2 regions of the Terrihabitans aquatilis genome follow, and region 2 is predicted to be linked to the other one. Evidence: predicted binding sites of a transcription regulator. Region 2 holds the regulator's gene; the other holds the start of a gene.
The links. Region 2 encodes LexA, which represses DNA repair genes until DNA is damaged. Its sites were predicted from a motif close to TGTTCNNNNTGTGTTCNG; they were not measured.
Positions count from the first base shown of each region.

Region 1: the regulator LexA is predicted to act here: its motif matches at 4,781-4,798, upstream of ACQ6S1_RS06020 (ImuA family protein).

Region 1 is NZ_JBOCUO010000002.1:3,093-10,566, forward strand. It holds gene glxR (2-hydroxy-3-oxopropionate reductase) at 1-702, shown strand, start outside; gene ACQ6S1_RS06005 (2-dehydropantoate 2-reductase) at 828-1,802, shown strand; gene ACQ6S1_RS06010 (OmpA family protein) at 2,027-3,940, shown strand; gene ACQ6S1_RS06015 (HPF/RaiA family ribosome-associated protein) at 4,068-4,646, shown strand; gene ACQ6S1_RS06020 (ImuA family protein) at 4,808-5,605, shown strand; gene ACQ6S1_RS06025 (Y-family DNA polymerase) at 5,496-7,058, shown strand; gene ACQ6S1_RS06030 (error-prone DNA polymerase) at 7,055-7,474, shown strand, end outside.
Region 2 is NZ_JBOCUO010000001.1:589,747-597,220, reverse strand. It holds gene ACQ6S1_RS03020 (ComEC/Rec2 family competence protein) at 1-1,626, shown strand, start outside; gene lexA (transcriptional repressor LexA) at 1,651-2,355, opposite strand; gene trmFO (methylenetetrahydrofolate--tRNA-(uracil(54)-C(5))-methyltransferase (FADH(2)-oxidizing) TrmFO) at 2,471-3,874, opposite strand; gene ACQ6S1_RS03005 (diacylglycerol kinase) at 3,927-4,370, shown strand; gene ACQ6S1_RS03000 (TIGR03862 family flavoprotein) at 4,367-5,590, opposite strand; gene ACQ6S1_RS02995 (hypothetical protein) at 5,599-6,087, opposite strand; gene uvrA (excinuclease ABC subunit UvrA) at 6,231-7,474, opposite strand, start outside.

The sequences.
Region 1 (7,474 bases), on a different contig from region 2:
TTCACCATGGTGCCCGACACGCCGCACGTGGAATCCGTGCTGTTCGGCAAGAACGGCGTGGCCGAGGGCTTCGCGACCGGCAAGATCGTGGTCGACATGTCGTCGATCTCGCCGATCGAGACCAAGAAGTTCGCCCAGAAGATCGAAGAGCTCGGCGGCAAGTACATCGATGCCCCGGTGTCCGGCGGCGAGGTCGGCGCCAAGGCCGCTTCCCTCACCATCATGTGCGGCGGCGATCAGGCGGTGTTCGACGAGGTCAAGCCGCTGTTCGACCTGATGGGCAAGAACATCACGCTCGTCGGCGGCAATGGCGATGGACAGACCACCAAGGTCGCCAACCAGATCATCGTCGCGCTCAACATCCAGGCCGTGGCCGAAGCACTCGTCTTCGCATCCAAGGCGGGTGCCGACGCCGCGAAGGTCCGTGAAGCGCTGATGGGCGGTTTCGCCAATTCGCGCATCCTGGAAGTCCATGGCGAGCGCATGGTCAAGCGCACCTTCAATCCGGGCTTCCGCATCGAGCTGCACCAGAAGGACCTGAACCTGGCCCTCAACGGCGCGCGCAGCCTGGGCGTCGCCCTGCCGAACACGGCCAACGCCGCCCAGCTGATGAACGGCCTCGCCGCCAATGGCGGAGCGGCACTCGACCATTCGGCCCTCATCAAGGCCATCGAACTGCTCTCAGGACACGAAATCGGCTAAGCTGGTCTCGAAAGCAGGCTGTGCCCTGCTTCACCAACATGGCGGGACGTCTCGAACGCCCCGCTTATAAAAACGGCCAGGCTTGATTGGTCTGGTCGAGAGGGGAATGCCAAGAGGAGGGATCCATGAAGATCTGCGTCTACGGTGCTGGAGCCATCGGCGGCTATATGGGCGTTCAGCTGGCACGTGCCGGCGCTGAGGTCAGCCTCGTAGCGCGTGGTGCCCATCTGGAAGCCATGAAGAAGAACGGGCTCAAACTCCTGATCGATGGAGAAGAGCGGGTCGAGCATCTGAATTGCACCGACGACCCCAAAGAGCTCGGCCCCCAGGATTACGTCATCATCGCGTTGAAGGCCCATTCCGTCCCGAACGTGGTCGATTCCATGCAGCCTCTGCTCGGAAACGACACCAGCATCGTGACGGCGGTGAACGGGGTACCCTATTGGTACTTCTACAAGTTCGGCGGCGCGCTTGAAGGCCGTACGCTGGAGAGCATCGATCCCGGCGCGCAGCAATGGCAGGCCCTGCGGCCCGAGCGTGCGATCGGCTGCATCGTCTATCCCGCCACCGAGGTGATCGAGCCGGGCGTCATCCAGCACGTCTATGGTGACAAATTCCCCATCGGCGAGCCGTCCGGCGAGCGCACCAAGCGCGTCGAGCAGCTGTCCGAAATCATGGGCGCGGGCGGCCTGCGGGCGCCTGTCATGGAGAACATCCGCGACGAGCTGTGGCTGAAGCTGTGGGGCAATCTCTGCTTCAATCCCATCAGCGCGCTCACCCATGCCACGCTGGACATCATCGCGTCCGATCCGGCCACGCGCGCCATCGCCAAGTCGATGATGCTCGAGGCCCAGGAGATCGCCACCCGTCAGGGCGTGCATTTCCGGGTCGATGTGGAGCGCCGCATCAACGGCGCGGGCGCCGTCGGCGCACACAAGACGTCCATGCTCCAGGATCTCGAGCGTGACCGTCCCATGGAGATCGAGCCTCTGGTCACGGTGGTTCAGGAAATGGGCCGCATGCTGGATGTACCGACGCCGACGATCGATGTGGTGCTGGCGCTGGTGAAGCAGCGGGCAAAGATCGCCGGGCTGAATTGATCAGCTCTTATCTGACTAAAAGGGGCGGCAACGCCCCTTTTTTTATGCTTCGGAAGGAACCGAACCACGTTCTCAACCGCTTAAGTGGCGCCCAGCCATGTTCGGCTTCTCACTAATCGTTAGATGAACGTTCGTTCAGAAATATTGCGCAGTTAAGAACAATAAAACGACACAAACAGCGCAATTATACGAGAACGTCGTCTTCGGTTATCTACGAAGGTCCAATGATGAAAAACATGCGCTACGCTTTGCTTGCCGGTACGATGATTTCCGGCGGCCTCCTCGCTTTTTCCGCACATGCGCTTGACGCACCACCGTCCGTGCAGATGGCCCAGGCCGCACCGGATGAGCTTCCGCAAGGAGAGGCACCACGCGGGCGGGGCGCAGGCCGGGAATCCGGTTCCGAGAGCGAAGCGCCGCGTGAGCGGCCCGAGCGTGCGCCGCGCGCCGAACGAGCCGAACCCCGGCCCGAGCGAGCCGAACGTCCGGAACGCGCAGAACGCCCTGAACGTGCTGAGCGCCCCGAGCGCGGCGAAGGCGCCACGGAACGCGCACCCCGCGCCGAGCGGACCGAACCGCGTCCCGAACGGGGAGCACGCCCTGAGCGTGAGGCACGCCCCGAGCAGGCACGTCCGGAACGTGAAGCAAGGCCAGAACGCGCCGAGCCCGCTCAGGAGCGTGCCCCGCGCCCGGAACGCGCCACCGGTAACGAACCTCGCCCTCGTGCGGAAACTCCGGCCGCGGAACCACGCAGCGAGGCGCCCGCGCGTGGTGAGACGCCGGCAGCGGCTCCGGCAGCCCCCGCCCCGACCGCTGCTCCCGAACGCGCCCCGGACAATCAGCGACAGGCTCCCCGGTCTCGGGAGGAGCGCAATGAAGAGATGAAGCGTCAGCTCCAGGAGACCAAGGAAAAGCGAGCCGAAGAACGTAATCGCCGCGATGCACCCCCGGCCGAGCGCCCCCTCAATCCATCGGCACCTCCGGCACCAGGCGCGGCTCCAACCCCTGTTCCCGCACCCGCTGCAGGCGAAACCGGCCGTCCGGGAGATGACCGTCGCGGCCGCGAAGGTCGTGAGGGCGAGCGCGATGACCGGCGTGGCTCGGATGATCGCCGCGATCGCGGAGACCGCCGCGATGATGAGGGCCGTGACCGGCGCGCCAACGAAGAATTCCGTGGCGGCGACGCCCGCCAGGGCGGCGGTGATTTCCGCCGTTCGGATCCGGAACGCCGCGAGAGCCGTGACGATGACCGTCGCGACCGGCGCCTCGATGAGCGGTTCGGCCGTCGTGAGGAGCGTCAGGGCGATCGTCTGATCATCCGCGAGGGTGACGATCGGACCATCATCCGCGAAAATGGCCGCACCATCATCCGTCACGACGAGACGGAGCGCCTTCGCCGCGGATATCGCGATGAGGACATCCGCGTCGAGCGCCGCCGTGGCGAGGTCGAGACCGTGATCCGTCGCCCGGGCGGGATCGAGATCGTGACCATCAACGACGATGAGGGCCGTCTGCTGCGGCGCTATCGCCGGGAGGGTGGACGCGAGGTCGTCATCATCGACAACACGCGCCGTCCCCGTGGCCCGAACATCTATCTCGATCTTCCTCCCGTGGAGGTCGATCTTCCGGACGACGAATATGTCGTCGAATACGGCGATGCCAGCTACGAGGATCTGGAGGAAACCTTTCGGGCGCCTCCCGTCACGCGGATCGAGCGTCCCTATTCGCTCGATGAGGTTCGCCAGAATGTTCGCCTGCGCGAGCGCGTCCGCAGCGTCGATGTGAACACGATCCAGTTCGCATTCGGCCAATGGACCGTGCCTGCGGACCAAAGCCGGCGTCTCGAGGAACTCGCCAAGGCCATCCGCGCGGTCATCGATCGTGATCCGAGCGAGGTCTTCATGATCGAGGGGCACACCGATGCGGTGGGCAGCGACATCGACAACCTGTCCTTGTCGGACCGCCGCGCCGAAGAGGTTGCTGCGATCCTCAGCCAGGATTTCCGGATCCCGGCGGAGAACCTCGTGACCCAGGGCTACGGAGAGCAATATCTGAAGGTCGATACCGAGAGCGCGAACGCGGAAAATCGCCGCGTCACGGTGCGGCGCATCACACCATTGCTCAACGCCAAGCAATAAGCCGCAGCCAAATTACCGCTTGAGAGAGCCCGCCGGATGTTCCGGCGGGCTTTTGCGTAGAATTCCCTGTTGCGGAAACGATCCGGGTTCCGGCACGTTTTGTCTGGCTAGGCAGAAGGAGGAAAGCGTGCAGATTCCTGTCGAGATCACCTTCCACAACATCCAGAGTTCCGAATGGGTGGAAGAGGCCATCCGCGAGAAGGTCGCCAAACTCGAGAAATTGTTCGAGCGGATCATCACCTGCCGCGTGCGGGTGGAGCGACGTGCGACCAACGCCACGAACTCGATTCCGCCCGTGGTGCGCATCGAAGTGGGTCTTCCCGGCCGCAAGGACATCGTGGTCAGCCATGAACCGGAGCATCTGCAGCAGAAGTTCCAGGATCCGGACATGCGAAACGCCATCAATGAAGCGTTCCGCATCGCAGAGCGCCAGCTTCTCGATTTCAAGGAGCAATTGAAGGGGCGCACCAAATCGCCACACCACGATGGCTCGAACCAATATCTCGGACAGGTTGCGGAGCTTGCGCCGGAGAAGGATCACGGCTTCCTTCTGACCGCTGAAGGCGGATTGCTCTATTTCCACCGCAACAGCCTGCTGACCGGCGATTTCGATAATCTGCGCCGGGGGGACGAGGTCCATTATGTGGAGGATCTCGGCGACACCGGCCCTATCGCATCCAAGGTTCGTGTCAAGGAAAGCGCCTGACGCGAAAACTCGTGACTCTTTTGGGGAGGCCGCTTATGCGGCCTCTCTTTCATCCAGCCTTACAGCCCTGTTTTATCTGGGATTTTTTCTTCCTTCAGAATCCCGCTTGACTCTCGAACCTGGGCGTTCTTTTCTAGAACAAACAGGGAACACACTCATTCATGAGCAAGCAGGAAACCCTTGCACAGCTTCGGCGGGACCTTGCCCAGATTCAGTCCTCGGAAAGGATGGATCTGGGAGACCGGGCGCGTTTTACCTTCGGAATCCCCGAGCTGGATGAAGCCCTCGGCGGCGGCCTTCCCTGTGGGGCGGTACATGAGATCTTTGCCTCCAACACGCTTGAGGGATATGCCGCGACCGGCATCACCCTGGCCATGGTCCTGCGCGCCACCAAACCCGACAGCACCATTGTCTGGGTGCGGCAGGAGATGAATGCCCGCGAGCTGGGAGAGGTCTATCCTTCGGGCCTGATGGAATGGGGAATGAACCCTTCCCGCATCATCCTGGTCAAGGTGAAGGATGCGATTTCCGTTCTGCGCGCGGGCCATGAAGCCCTGAAATGCGCGGCACTGGGCGCCGTCATCCTGGAGCCCTGGGGGCAGGCGGCCGCGTTCGATCTGACGGCGACACGGCGCCTCACAAGCGCAGCCACTCGCACATCCATCAGCACATTCCTCCTCCGAATATCAGCCCAACCCGAACCCAGCGCCGCCCTCACCCGCTGGCAGGCACGTGCTCTTCCCTCCATTCCCCTTGAGGCCGAAGCACCTGGATATCCCATCATCGAACTGAACCTGCTTCGGCATCGGGCAGGCTTTCCTCCTGATGCATGGATTGTGGAATGGGACCGTGATCTGTCGTCTTTCCGACAACCGGCGCTATCTCGCCCTGTGGCTACCCTTTCTCGCCAGCGATCGCGCGCGTCGACAGCACAGGAAATGTTGCAACGCGCTGGATGAGCGGCCGCTTATCGTACTTGCGCGCGTGAAGAATGCCTTGCGCATCACCCATTTGGACCGCAAGGCACTAAGCTTTGGATTGCACTCGGGTCTGACATTGGCGGACGCCAGAGCACGGGTACCAGATCTTCTGATCATTGATGAAGATATCGCCGCGGATGCCGAGGCTCTGAATCAGCTTGCCGCCTGGTGTGATCGTTACACTCCTTTGGTCGGCATCTGGCAACCGGATGGTCTTACACTCGATATCACCGGCTGCGCCCATCTTCTTGGGGGAGAGACTAACGTCCTCATGGATATAAAGAAGTGTCTATTTCACGCAGGTTTTGTTGCAAGAATAGCGATCGCTGGAACGCCGGATGCCGCCCATGCCTTGGCACGCTTCTCCCCCAACATCATTGTTTCATCAGGCGAGGAAGCAGAAGCCGTAAGGCCGTTGCCTTTGTCGGCCCTTAACCTCGATGCTCACACTATTACGGCTCTGGCACGAGCGGGTTTGAAAACGATTGCCGACCTTGCCGATCGTCCACGGGCACCCCTCGCGGCACGTTTTGGCTCTGCTCTGCTTGATCGTCTTGCCCGGACATTGGGTGAAATTGATACCCCCATTTCACCACGAAGTTCCCTCCCGAATTTCACCTCGGAGCATCGCTTTGCCGAACCCATAGGTCGGTCCAAAGACATTCTCGCCACCATTCATAAGCTTGCAGTCGATCTTCAGCCCATGCTCGAAGAACGGGGCGAAGGTGGCCGATTATTTGAAGCAAGCTTCTTTCGGGCGGATGGCATTGTACGTCACATCCGCGTTGCCACCAGCCAAGCCTCCTGCTCACCGTCTCATTTGGCCCATCTCTTCTTTGAGCGATTGGACACCTTGGCCGATCCTCTAGATCCCGGATTCGGTTTTGACATGATCCGCCTCGCGGCCTTGATCGTGGAACAGTGTTTAGCGGTTCAACCCAGTCTGGATAGAGATGAGGCACCGGCTGAGCATATTGTGGAATTGCTGGATAGGTTAGGTGCCAGGTTCTCTCCTCAAAAAGTTCTCCGTTTTGCTTCTATGGACAGCCACGTCCCTGAATGGCAGGCGAAAGCACTTTCAGGCCTATCAATACCCGCCAGGAAAAGTGACTGGCCAAACCCCTTAGCCGAAGAGCCACCTTTGCGGCCTCTTTATCTCTTCGAAACGCCCGAACCCGTGCAGGTTGTGGCGGAAATACCGGATGGGGCACCCCGTCGTTTTCGTTGGCGACGTTTCCTGCATGTAATCGCCAGGGCCGAAGGACCAGAGCGCATTGCCCCTGAATGGTGGAAAACGGACGGGGCTTTTTCCACACGCGATTATTTTCGGGTCGAAGATCGCGAAGGTCATCGCTTCTGGCTCTATCGTGAAGGTTTTTATGGAGCCGAAACGTCACCTCCAGGCTGGTATATCCATGGGCTGTTCGCGTGAACTTCGCCGAACTCGTTGCTACCTCCAATTTTTCATTCCTGCGAGGAGCTTCCCATCCGCATGAAATGGTCAACCGCGCGGCTGAACTTGGTCTGAATGGCCTAGGTCTTGCCGATCGCAACACGGTTGCGGGTGTTGTAAGGGCCTATGTTCCAGTCCAGGGCGCGGCGTCTGCCTATGTTACCGAACATCCTGGCCAAGAATTGCCTTTCAAGCTCTTAGTCGGGAGCCGTCTTGCTTTCGAGGACGGCACTCCTGACATCGTCGTTTATCCTGAGAATCGCGTCGGCTGGGCAAGGCTGTGCCGCCTTCTCACTCAAGGTAATCTTCGTGGAGAAAAAGGTCAGTGCCGTCTACGACTCGGCGATCTGTTGGCCGACACACGTCATCTTCTCCTCATTGTCGTTCCGGAAATA
Region 2 (7,474 bases):
AGCGAGGGGCGCGCGGTCCGTATCCTGGAGCCGCCAACCCTCACCCTTGGCGGTCGCTTTTCGGCCGCGACCGACCGATTGCGCAACGCAATTACCGCTCGTGTCTTGGCGGTGGTGCCAGGCGATGCAGGCGCCATCGCAGCGGCGTTGGTGACGGGTCAGCGGGGAGATATTTCGACGAGCGCAAACGACGCGCTGCGGACCGCCGGTCTCTACCACGTCATCTCGATCTCGGGCCTTCATATGGCGTTGTTCGGCGGCACGCTGTTCACGGCGCTCCGTGTGATGCTGGTCCTCATTCCGGGCTTCGGACTTCGTTTTCCGGCGAAGAAAATCGGGGCATTCGTCGCACTGCTCGGTGCCTGCGGTTACCTGTATCTGTCGGGTGTCGAGGTTGCAGCGCAGCGCAGCTTCATCATGATCGCCGTTGTGTTCGTGGCCGTCATCTTCGACCGCCAGGGGGTCACCATGCGCAACCTCTCGCTTGCGGCCCTTTGCACCATCGTCCTGACGCCGGAATCGGTGATCGGCCCCAGTTTCCAGATGTCCTTCGCGGCCGTGATGGCGCTTGTCGCCTGGTATGAGCGTGCGCGGCTGCAACATCTTGAGGAGGAAGCTCACGTCCGTCGTACGGGATTATCCGGCCGCGTCATTGCGTATTTCGGCGGCATCGTCGCGACCACGGTGCTTGCCACTTTGGCCACTGCGCCGTTCGCGACCTTCCATTTTCAGCGGATTGCCCTTCATTCCCTGCCGTCGAACCTGCTTGCCCTGCCGCTAGTCAGCACGCTCATCATGCCCTTCGCCCTCATCGGATTCTTATTGATGCCGTTTGGGCTGGATGCTCCGGCCTGGATCGTCATGGGATATGGCATCGAATTGATGCTCCAGACCGCGTACTGGATCGCCTCCTGGCCGGGCGCCAATACCGGGATGGCCGCTTTTTCCCCGGTCGGTGTTTTGCTGCTCGCGCTCGGCCTGTGCTGGACGGCAATATGGACCACACGCCTGCGGCTTCTCGGAATTGCGCCGATCATCGCCGGGCTTCTGTTCGCCGCTTTTCCGGGGCGGCCGGACATCTACATTGAAGCCGGTGGTCGCGCGGCAGCGGTGAGGGCCCCGGACGGGCGGCTTCAGGTCAGTGGGGTGCGGTTCGCGGGTTTCGCGGCGCAGAACTGGCTTGCCGCAGATGGGGACACGCGATCACCGCGCGATCCGAGCGTTGCGGCGGAGGTGCATTGCGACAGCTTCGGCTGCACGCTTCCGATGGAAAAAGGCGGGTTCCTGGCCCTGAATTGGACCTATGCCGCGCTGCGTGAAGATTGCCAACGCGCAGCGATCGTCGTGACGCGGTTGATCGCACCGCCAGACTGCAGGACGAAGAGCCTTGTTATCGACGGAACAGATTTAGCGGAGGGTGGCGCCATGGCCCTTACGCACCGGCCGGACGGTACTTTCGCGATCTCGCGCGCCGATACCGCTCGTCGGATCTGGGACCCGATTACCCATCCGCCCGCCGGACCATCCTTCGCCGCGATAGCCTCGGACGGGAACGAAGCCGATTCCGTGCCCGAAGATGATAACGACGAGACAGATCCAGAGGCCCTCGTCACCGGGGATTTCTAGATCGGAAGCGGTGGCGAGCGAGCCTCAATACCTGCGAATGAGACCCACGAGCCGTCCCTGAACCCGCACGCGGTCAGGTCCGAAAATACGCGTCTCATATGCCGGGTTTGCGGCTTCAAGGGCGATGGACGCGCCGCGTTTGCGCAGCCGCTTCAGGGTCGCTTCCTCATCATCGACAAGGGCCACGACGATATCGCCGGTATTGGCCGTGTCCGATTTGCGGATCACCACCAGATCACCTTCGAGAATCCCGGCCTCGATCATCGAATCGCCCCGGACCTCGAGCGCGTAATGCTCGCCGCCGGACAGCATTTCGGGAGGAACGGCTATGGTGTGGCTTCGCGTCTGAATCGCCTCGATCGGGACACCGGCAGCGATACGGCCCATGACGGGCACGAACGCGGACGGCACCGCTTCCTCGTCATCATCAGCCCGTAGCCGCGCTTTGCCGAGATCCCCTTCGATCACGCTGGGCTGGAACTTGCCGGCTGCGGGTCTCAGACGGGGCGCAACCGCCTCGGGCAGTTTCAGCACTTCCAGGGCGCGCGCTCGATTGGGCAGCCGGCGGATGAAGCCGCGCTCCTCCAGTGCGGTGATCAGGCGATGGATGCCGGATTTGGACCGCAGGTTCAGCGCTTCCTTCATCTCGTCGAACGAGGGAGGCACGCCCGATTCCTTGAGGCGCTCATGGATGTAACGCAGAAGCTCGTGCTGCTTACGCGTGAGCATGGTGCCTCTCCGAATATCGAAACAAATCAGGAACACATTGGTAGCTGTTCCTTATGTGTTCCGCAATGGTTAACATCCGGTTTGCACGATGGTTTAGACGGATCGCGAAACGCAGTCAGCCGTCAGCGGTCTCACCTGCCCATGCTTGAAATGCTTCCTTAGCCCGGCCCGTCAGTGCCCGCTTTTTGGCGGCGCTTTTCGCCGCTCCACGAACACGCTCGCCATTCTCGCCCCTCAAGGCACCTTCGTAGGGTGGAAACAGCCCGAAATTGATATTCATGGGCTGAAAGCTGCGCTTCGTGTTCTCGTCTCCATTGGCTTCGATATGGCCGCCGGTGATGTGGCCGAGCAGGGCGCCCATGGCCGTCAAGGGCGGCGGGATCTCCAGTTTCCGGCCCAGCCGCTCGTCCGCCGCGAACCGGCCTGCCAGCAGCCCGACCGAGGCGCTTTCGACATAACCCTCACATCCGGTGATCTGGCCGGCAAAGCGCAAACGGGTCTGCGCCTTCAGGCGGAGCGTTCGATCGAGCAGCCTGGGCGAATCGAGAAACGTGTTGCGGTGCAGGCCGCCAAGACGGGCGAATTCCGCTTTCTCCAGACCCGGGATCATCCGAAACGTGTCGGCCTGGACGCCGTGGCGCAGCTTGGTCTGGAAGCCCACCATGTTGAACAAGGTGCCCAGAGCGTTGTCCTGGCGCAATTGCACCACCGCGTAGGGCTTCACACTTGGATTGCGCGGATTGGTCAGGCCCATGGGCTTCATCGGTCCGTGGCGCAGGGTCTCGCGGCCCCGCTCGGCCATCACCTCGATCGGCAGGCAGCCGTCAAAATATGGGGTGGTGGCCTCCCAATCCTTGAAGTCCACCCGCTCGCCCGTGAGAAGAGCATCCACGAAGACCTCGTACTGATCCCGGTCCAGCGGGCAGTTGATGTAGTCCGCGCCGCTGCCTCCCGGGCCAGCCTTGTCGTAACGCGACTGGAACCAGCACACATCCATGTCGATGGAATCGAAGTGCACGATGGGCGCTATCGCATCGAAGAAGGCCAGGGAATCGCGTCCCGTCAGATCGCGCACGGCCTGGGCAAATGCCTCGGAGGTGAGGGGGCCGGTCGCGACGATGACATTGTCCCAATCTTCCGGCGGCAGCCCCGCGATCTCTTCACGAGCCAATGTCACCAGAGGATGGGCTTCCAGCGCTGCGGTCACGTCGGCCGAAAAACCGTCCCGGTCCACGGCGAGTGCGCCGCCCGCGGGCACCTGATGCGAGTCGGCCATGCGCATGATGAGCGAATCGAGTTGTCGCATCTCCCAATGCAGCAAGCCTACGGCGTTGCTCTCGCTGTCATCCGAGCGGAAGGAGTTGGAGCAGACGAGCTCGGCGAGATTCTGGGTCTGGTGGGCTTCGGTCGAGCGGACTGGACGCATTTCGTGGAGAACGACCGGCACGCCCGCCTGCGCGATCTGCCAGGCGGCTTCGGACCCGGCGAGACCGCCGCCGACAATATGGATGGGTGTCATGGGGCGAAGCTATGCGACAGCAACGTCACGTTCAATTGCTACGCTTGCGCGCATGAGATCAGACGATTCCGGCAGCAACGGCTCCGCGCCCTCAAACGGCGCGCAATTGCAGGGCATTGCGCGACTTTATCATGCGGGTCTCAACACGATGCGCGGGCTGAAATTTGCCGCGCGTAGCGAAGCCGCTTTGCGTCAGGAGCTCGCGGTTTTTGCCATGGCCGTGCCTGTCGGCTTGTTCGTCGCGCCCAGCACCGCATGGTATGTCGCCATGATCGGCGCGCTCCTGGCGGTCATGGCCGTGGAATTGTTGAACACTGCCGTGGAGAAACTGGCCGATCACGTCACGCCGGAATTCCATCCCAAGATCGGCGTGGTCAAGGATCTCGGGTCGGCGGCTGTGTTCTGCGCTTTGTCGATCGCCGGGTTGATCTGGCTGGCGGCGGCGGCGGAACGGTTCGATGTGGTGGATCGCGCTCGTGCGGCGGTCGGTGCCTAGGGCCCGGCCGGTTGGTTCTGGTCCAGCCAGCGAAGAATGCCTTCCGCAGCCGCAATCCCGGTGCTGAAAGAAGCCTGCAGCAGGTAGCCTCCCGTCGGCGCTTCCCAGTCGAGCATCTCGCCAGCCGCGAACGTACCCGGCAGGCCGCGCAGCATGAAGTGCTCATCGACGGCGTCGAATGCCACCCCGCCGGCGCTGGAGATCGCCCGGTCCAGCCCCTGTACGGACGTGATGGTCAAGGGAAGCGCTTTCACCAGCGCTGAGAGCTCATCGGGTTTCTCCGGCAGGGCCTTGCCGACACCTTCGCGCAAGAGTCCGATCTGGACCGGATGAAGGTTGAGCGTCTTGCGCAGCACATTGGTTGCGGTGTCGCGTCGACGCGCCCGCGTCAGGCGATGGACGATGTCTGATGGTGACAGATCGGGCTTGAGATCAAGCGTCAGTCGTGCATCGCCGGAGCGAAGGGCGGTGCGAATGGAGTTCGACAAGGCGTAAATCGCGCCGCCTTCGAGTCCGGATCGCGTCACGATCATCTCCCCCTCGGACACGTCCTTTCCGATTCGCGCACGTACACGCTTCACCGGCTGGCCAGCAAATCGATCGCAAAACACGTCTGACCAGTCGCAGCCTATGCCGCTATTGGCCGGCTCGAACGATCTCACCGGAACACCTCGTGCCTCGATAAGGGGCACCCAAGCGGCGTTCGAGCCCAGACGCGGCCAGCTTGCGCCGCCCAGGGAGAGCAGGGTGGCTTCGGGTTTGACCCCGATCCGGCCGTCCGGAGTATCGAACAGCACATTGCCGTCTGCATCCCAGCCCTGCCAGGAATGGCGCGCCCGTATCTGAACACCCAGTCCGTCCAGCCGTCGTAGCCAGGCGCGCAGAAGGGGTGACGCCTTGAAGCTCTTGGGAAAGATACGTCCGCTCGAGCCAACAAATGTATCTTCGTCCAGCCCTTCAGCCCAGTTCCTGAGGGACGTGGGCGAAAAGCGGTTGATCGCTTCCGCAAGATTCTGTGCCGCCTCCCCGTAACGCGTGAGGAATTTCTCCGGCGGCTCGCTGTGGGTGAGGTTCAGGCCGCCACGCCCCGCCATCAGAAACTTTCGGGCAGGGCTCGGCATGCGATCGAAGACGATCACGAACCGTCCCGCGCGGGCTAGAAACTCCGCCGCGATCAGGCCTGCCGGCCCACCTCCGATGATGCAGACGGGTTTCGCCATAACGTAGGTCAGAACAGGCGAATGCCGACCACCGGGGCAAGCCCGACGAGCACGGCCAGCATTTTCCACAGGAAGGCGGGAATAAGCCACGTCACGATCCGGCGTGACAGCCGTACGAGGCGTGAGGCAACGAATATACCCAGACACAGCGAGAACAGATTGGCCGCGTCGAGCCAGATTGATGAGCTCAACTGGCTGCCGATGAAAGCGTAGAATACCGTCCACACCATCATCGCGACCACCAGCCACGACAAGCGCTCGCCTTCCGGCCCGTCGATCACAGCGCCCCATCGCGCGATGCCGTAAAGTCCGAACAGGCCGATCCAGACCAGGGCCGCGATCCAGCCGTTCGCGTCGAAGGGCAGTTCGGTGAAGGCGGGATTGTTGCGCGTGAAGCCACCAAGGAACAGCACGCAATAAGTGATGGCGGCGACCGAAACCGGAATGAGGGCGTTCGCCAAGGCGCCGCGCCAGTCCGGTCTATCGATAACACTCATTCTTACAGCCTGATTCCAAACGTTCACTACGATAATCGTGACCCGAATATTACATGCCGGCGCGCGGGTCCAGTTTCGGAAAGTCACAAGCGCGCGGGCCCTGTTCCCGTGACCTGTCGCGGTATCCGTAAGAGATCCGCCGATTATTCGGCGGCTTGTGCTCCCGGCACGGGCTTGGCTGCGAGAACTCCGCGCAGGAAGCGGCCGGTATGGCTGCGCTCGACCTTCGTCACCTGCTCGGGCGTGCCGGCGGCAACCACTTCTCCGCCACCGCTCCCGCCTTCGGGGCCGATGTCAATGATCCAGTCGGCGGTTTTGATGACTTCGAGATTGTGCTCGATCACCACCACCGAATTGCCCTGATCGACCAGTTCGTGGAGCACCTCCAGGAGCTTTGCCACATCGTGAAAATGCAGGCCGGTGGTGGGCTCGTCGAGAATGTAGAGCGTGCGCCCCGTCGATCGGCGTGACAATTCCTTCGACAGCTTCACGCGTTGCGCTTCGCCGCCTGAAAGCGTCGTCGCCTGCTGGCCGACTTTCACATAACCAAGCCCGACCCGAGCCAGCGTCTGCATCTTGTCGCGGATAGACGGAACCGCCTTGAACAGCTCGGCGGCTTCCTCCACCGTCATATCAAGAACGTCTGCTATGCTCTTGCCACGATAAAAAACTTCCAATGTCTCACGATCGTAGCGCCGACCTTTGCAGACGTCGCACGTCACATAGACGTCCGGCAGAAAGTGCATCTCGATCTTGATGACACCATCGCCCTGGCAGACCTCGCAGCGCCCGCCTTTGACGTTGAACGAGAAGCGCCCCGCCTGATAACCCCGGGTCTTCGCCTCGGGAAGGTTGGCAAACCATTCACGGATCGGCGTAAAGGCGCCCGTGTAGGTCGCCGGATTCGAACGCGGCGTGCGGCCGATCGGCGATTGGTCAATGTCGATCACCTTGTCGAGGTGTTCGAGCCCGAAGATCGCATCGTGCGCGCCGGGATGATCGTTGGCACCATTGAGGCGGCGCGCCACGGCCTTGAACACGGTGTCGATCAGAAGGCTCGATTTTCCGCCGCCGGAGACGCCGGTGATGCAGGTGAAGGTGCCGAGCGGGATTTCCGCCGTGACGTTTCTGAGGTTGTTCTCGCGCGCGCCGGTCACTTTCAACGTGCGCTTCTTGTCGAACTTGCGGCGCGTCTTCGGCACCGGAACCATCATCTCGCCGGTGAGGTATTTTCCGGTGAGGCTGGCCGGGTGGGCCATCACTTCTTCCGGTGTGCCCTGCGCAATGATCTGCCCGCCATGGATGCCCGCGCCGGGGCCGACGTCGACCACGAAGTCGGCAAGACGGATCGCGTCCTCATCATGCTCGACCACCACGACCGTGTTGC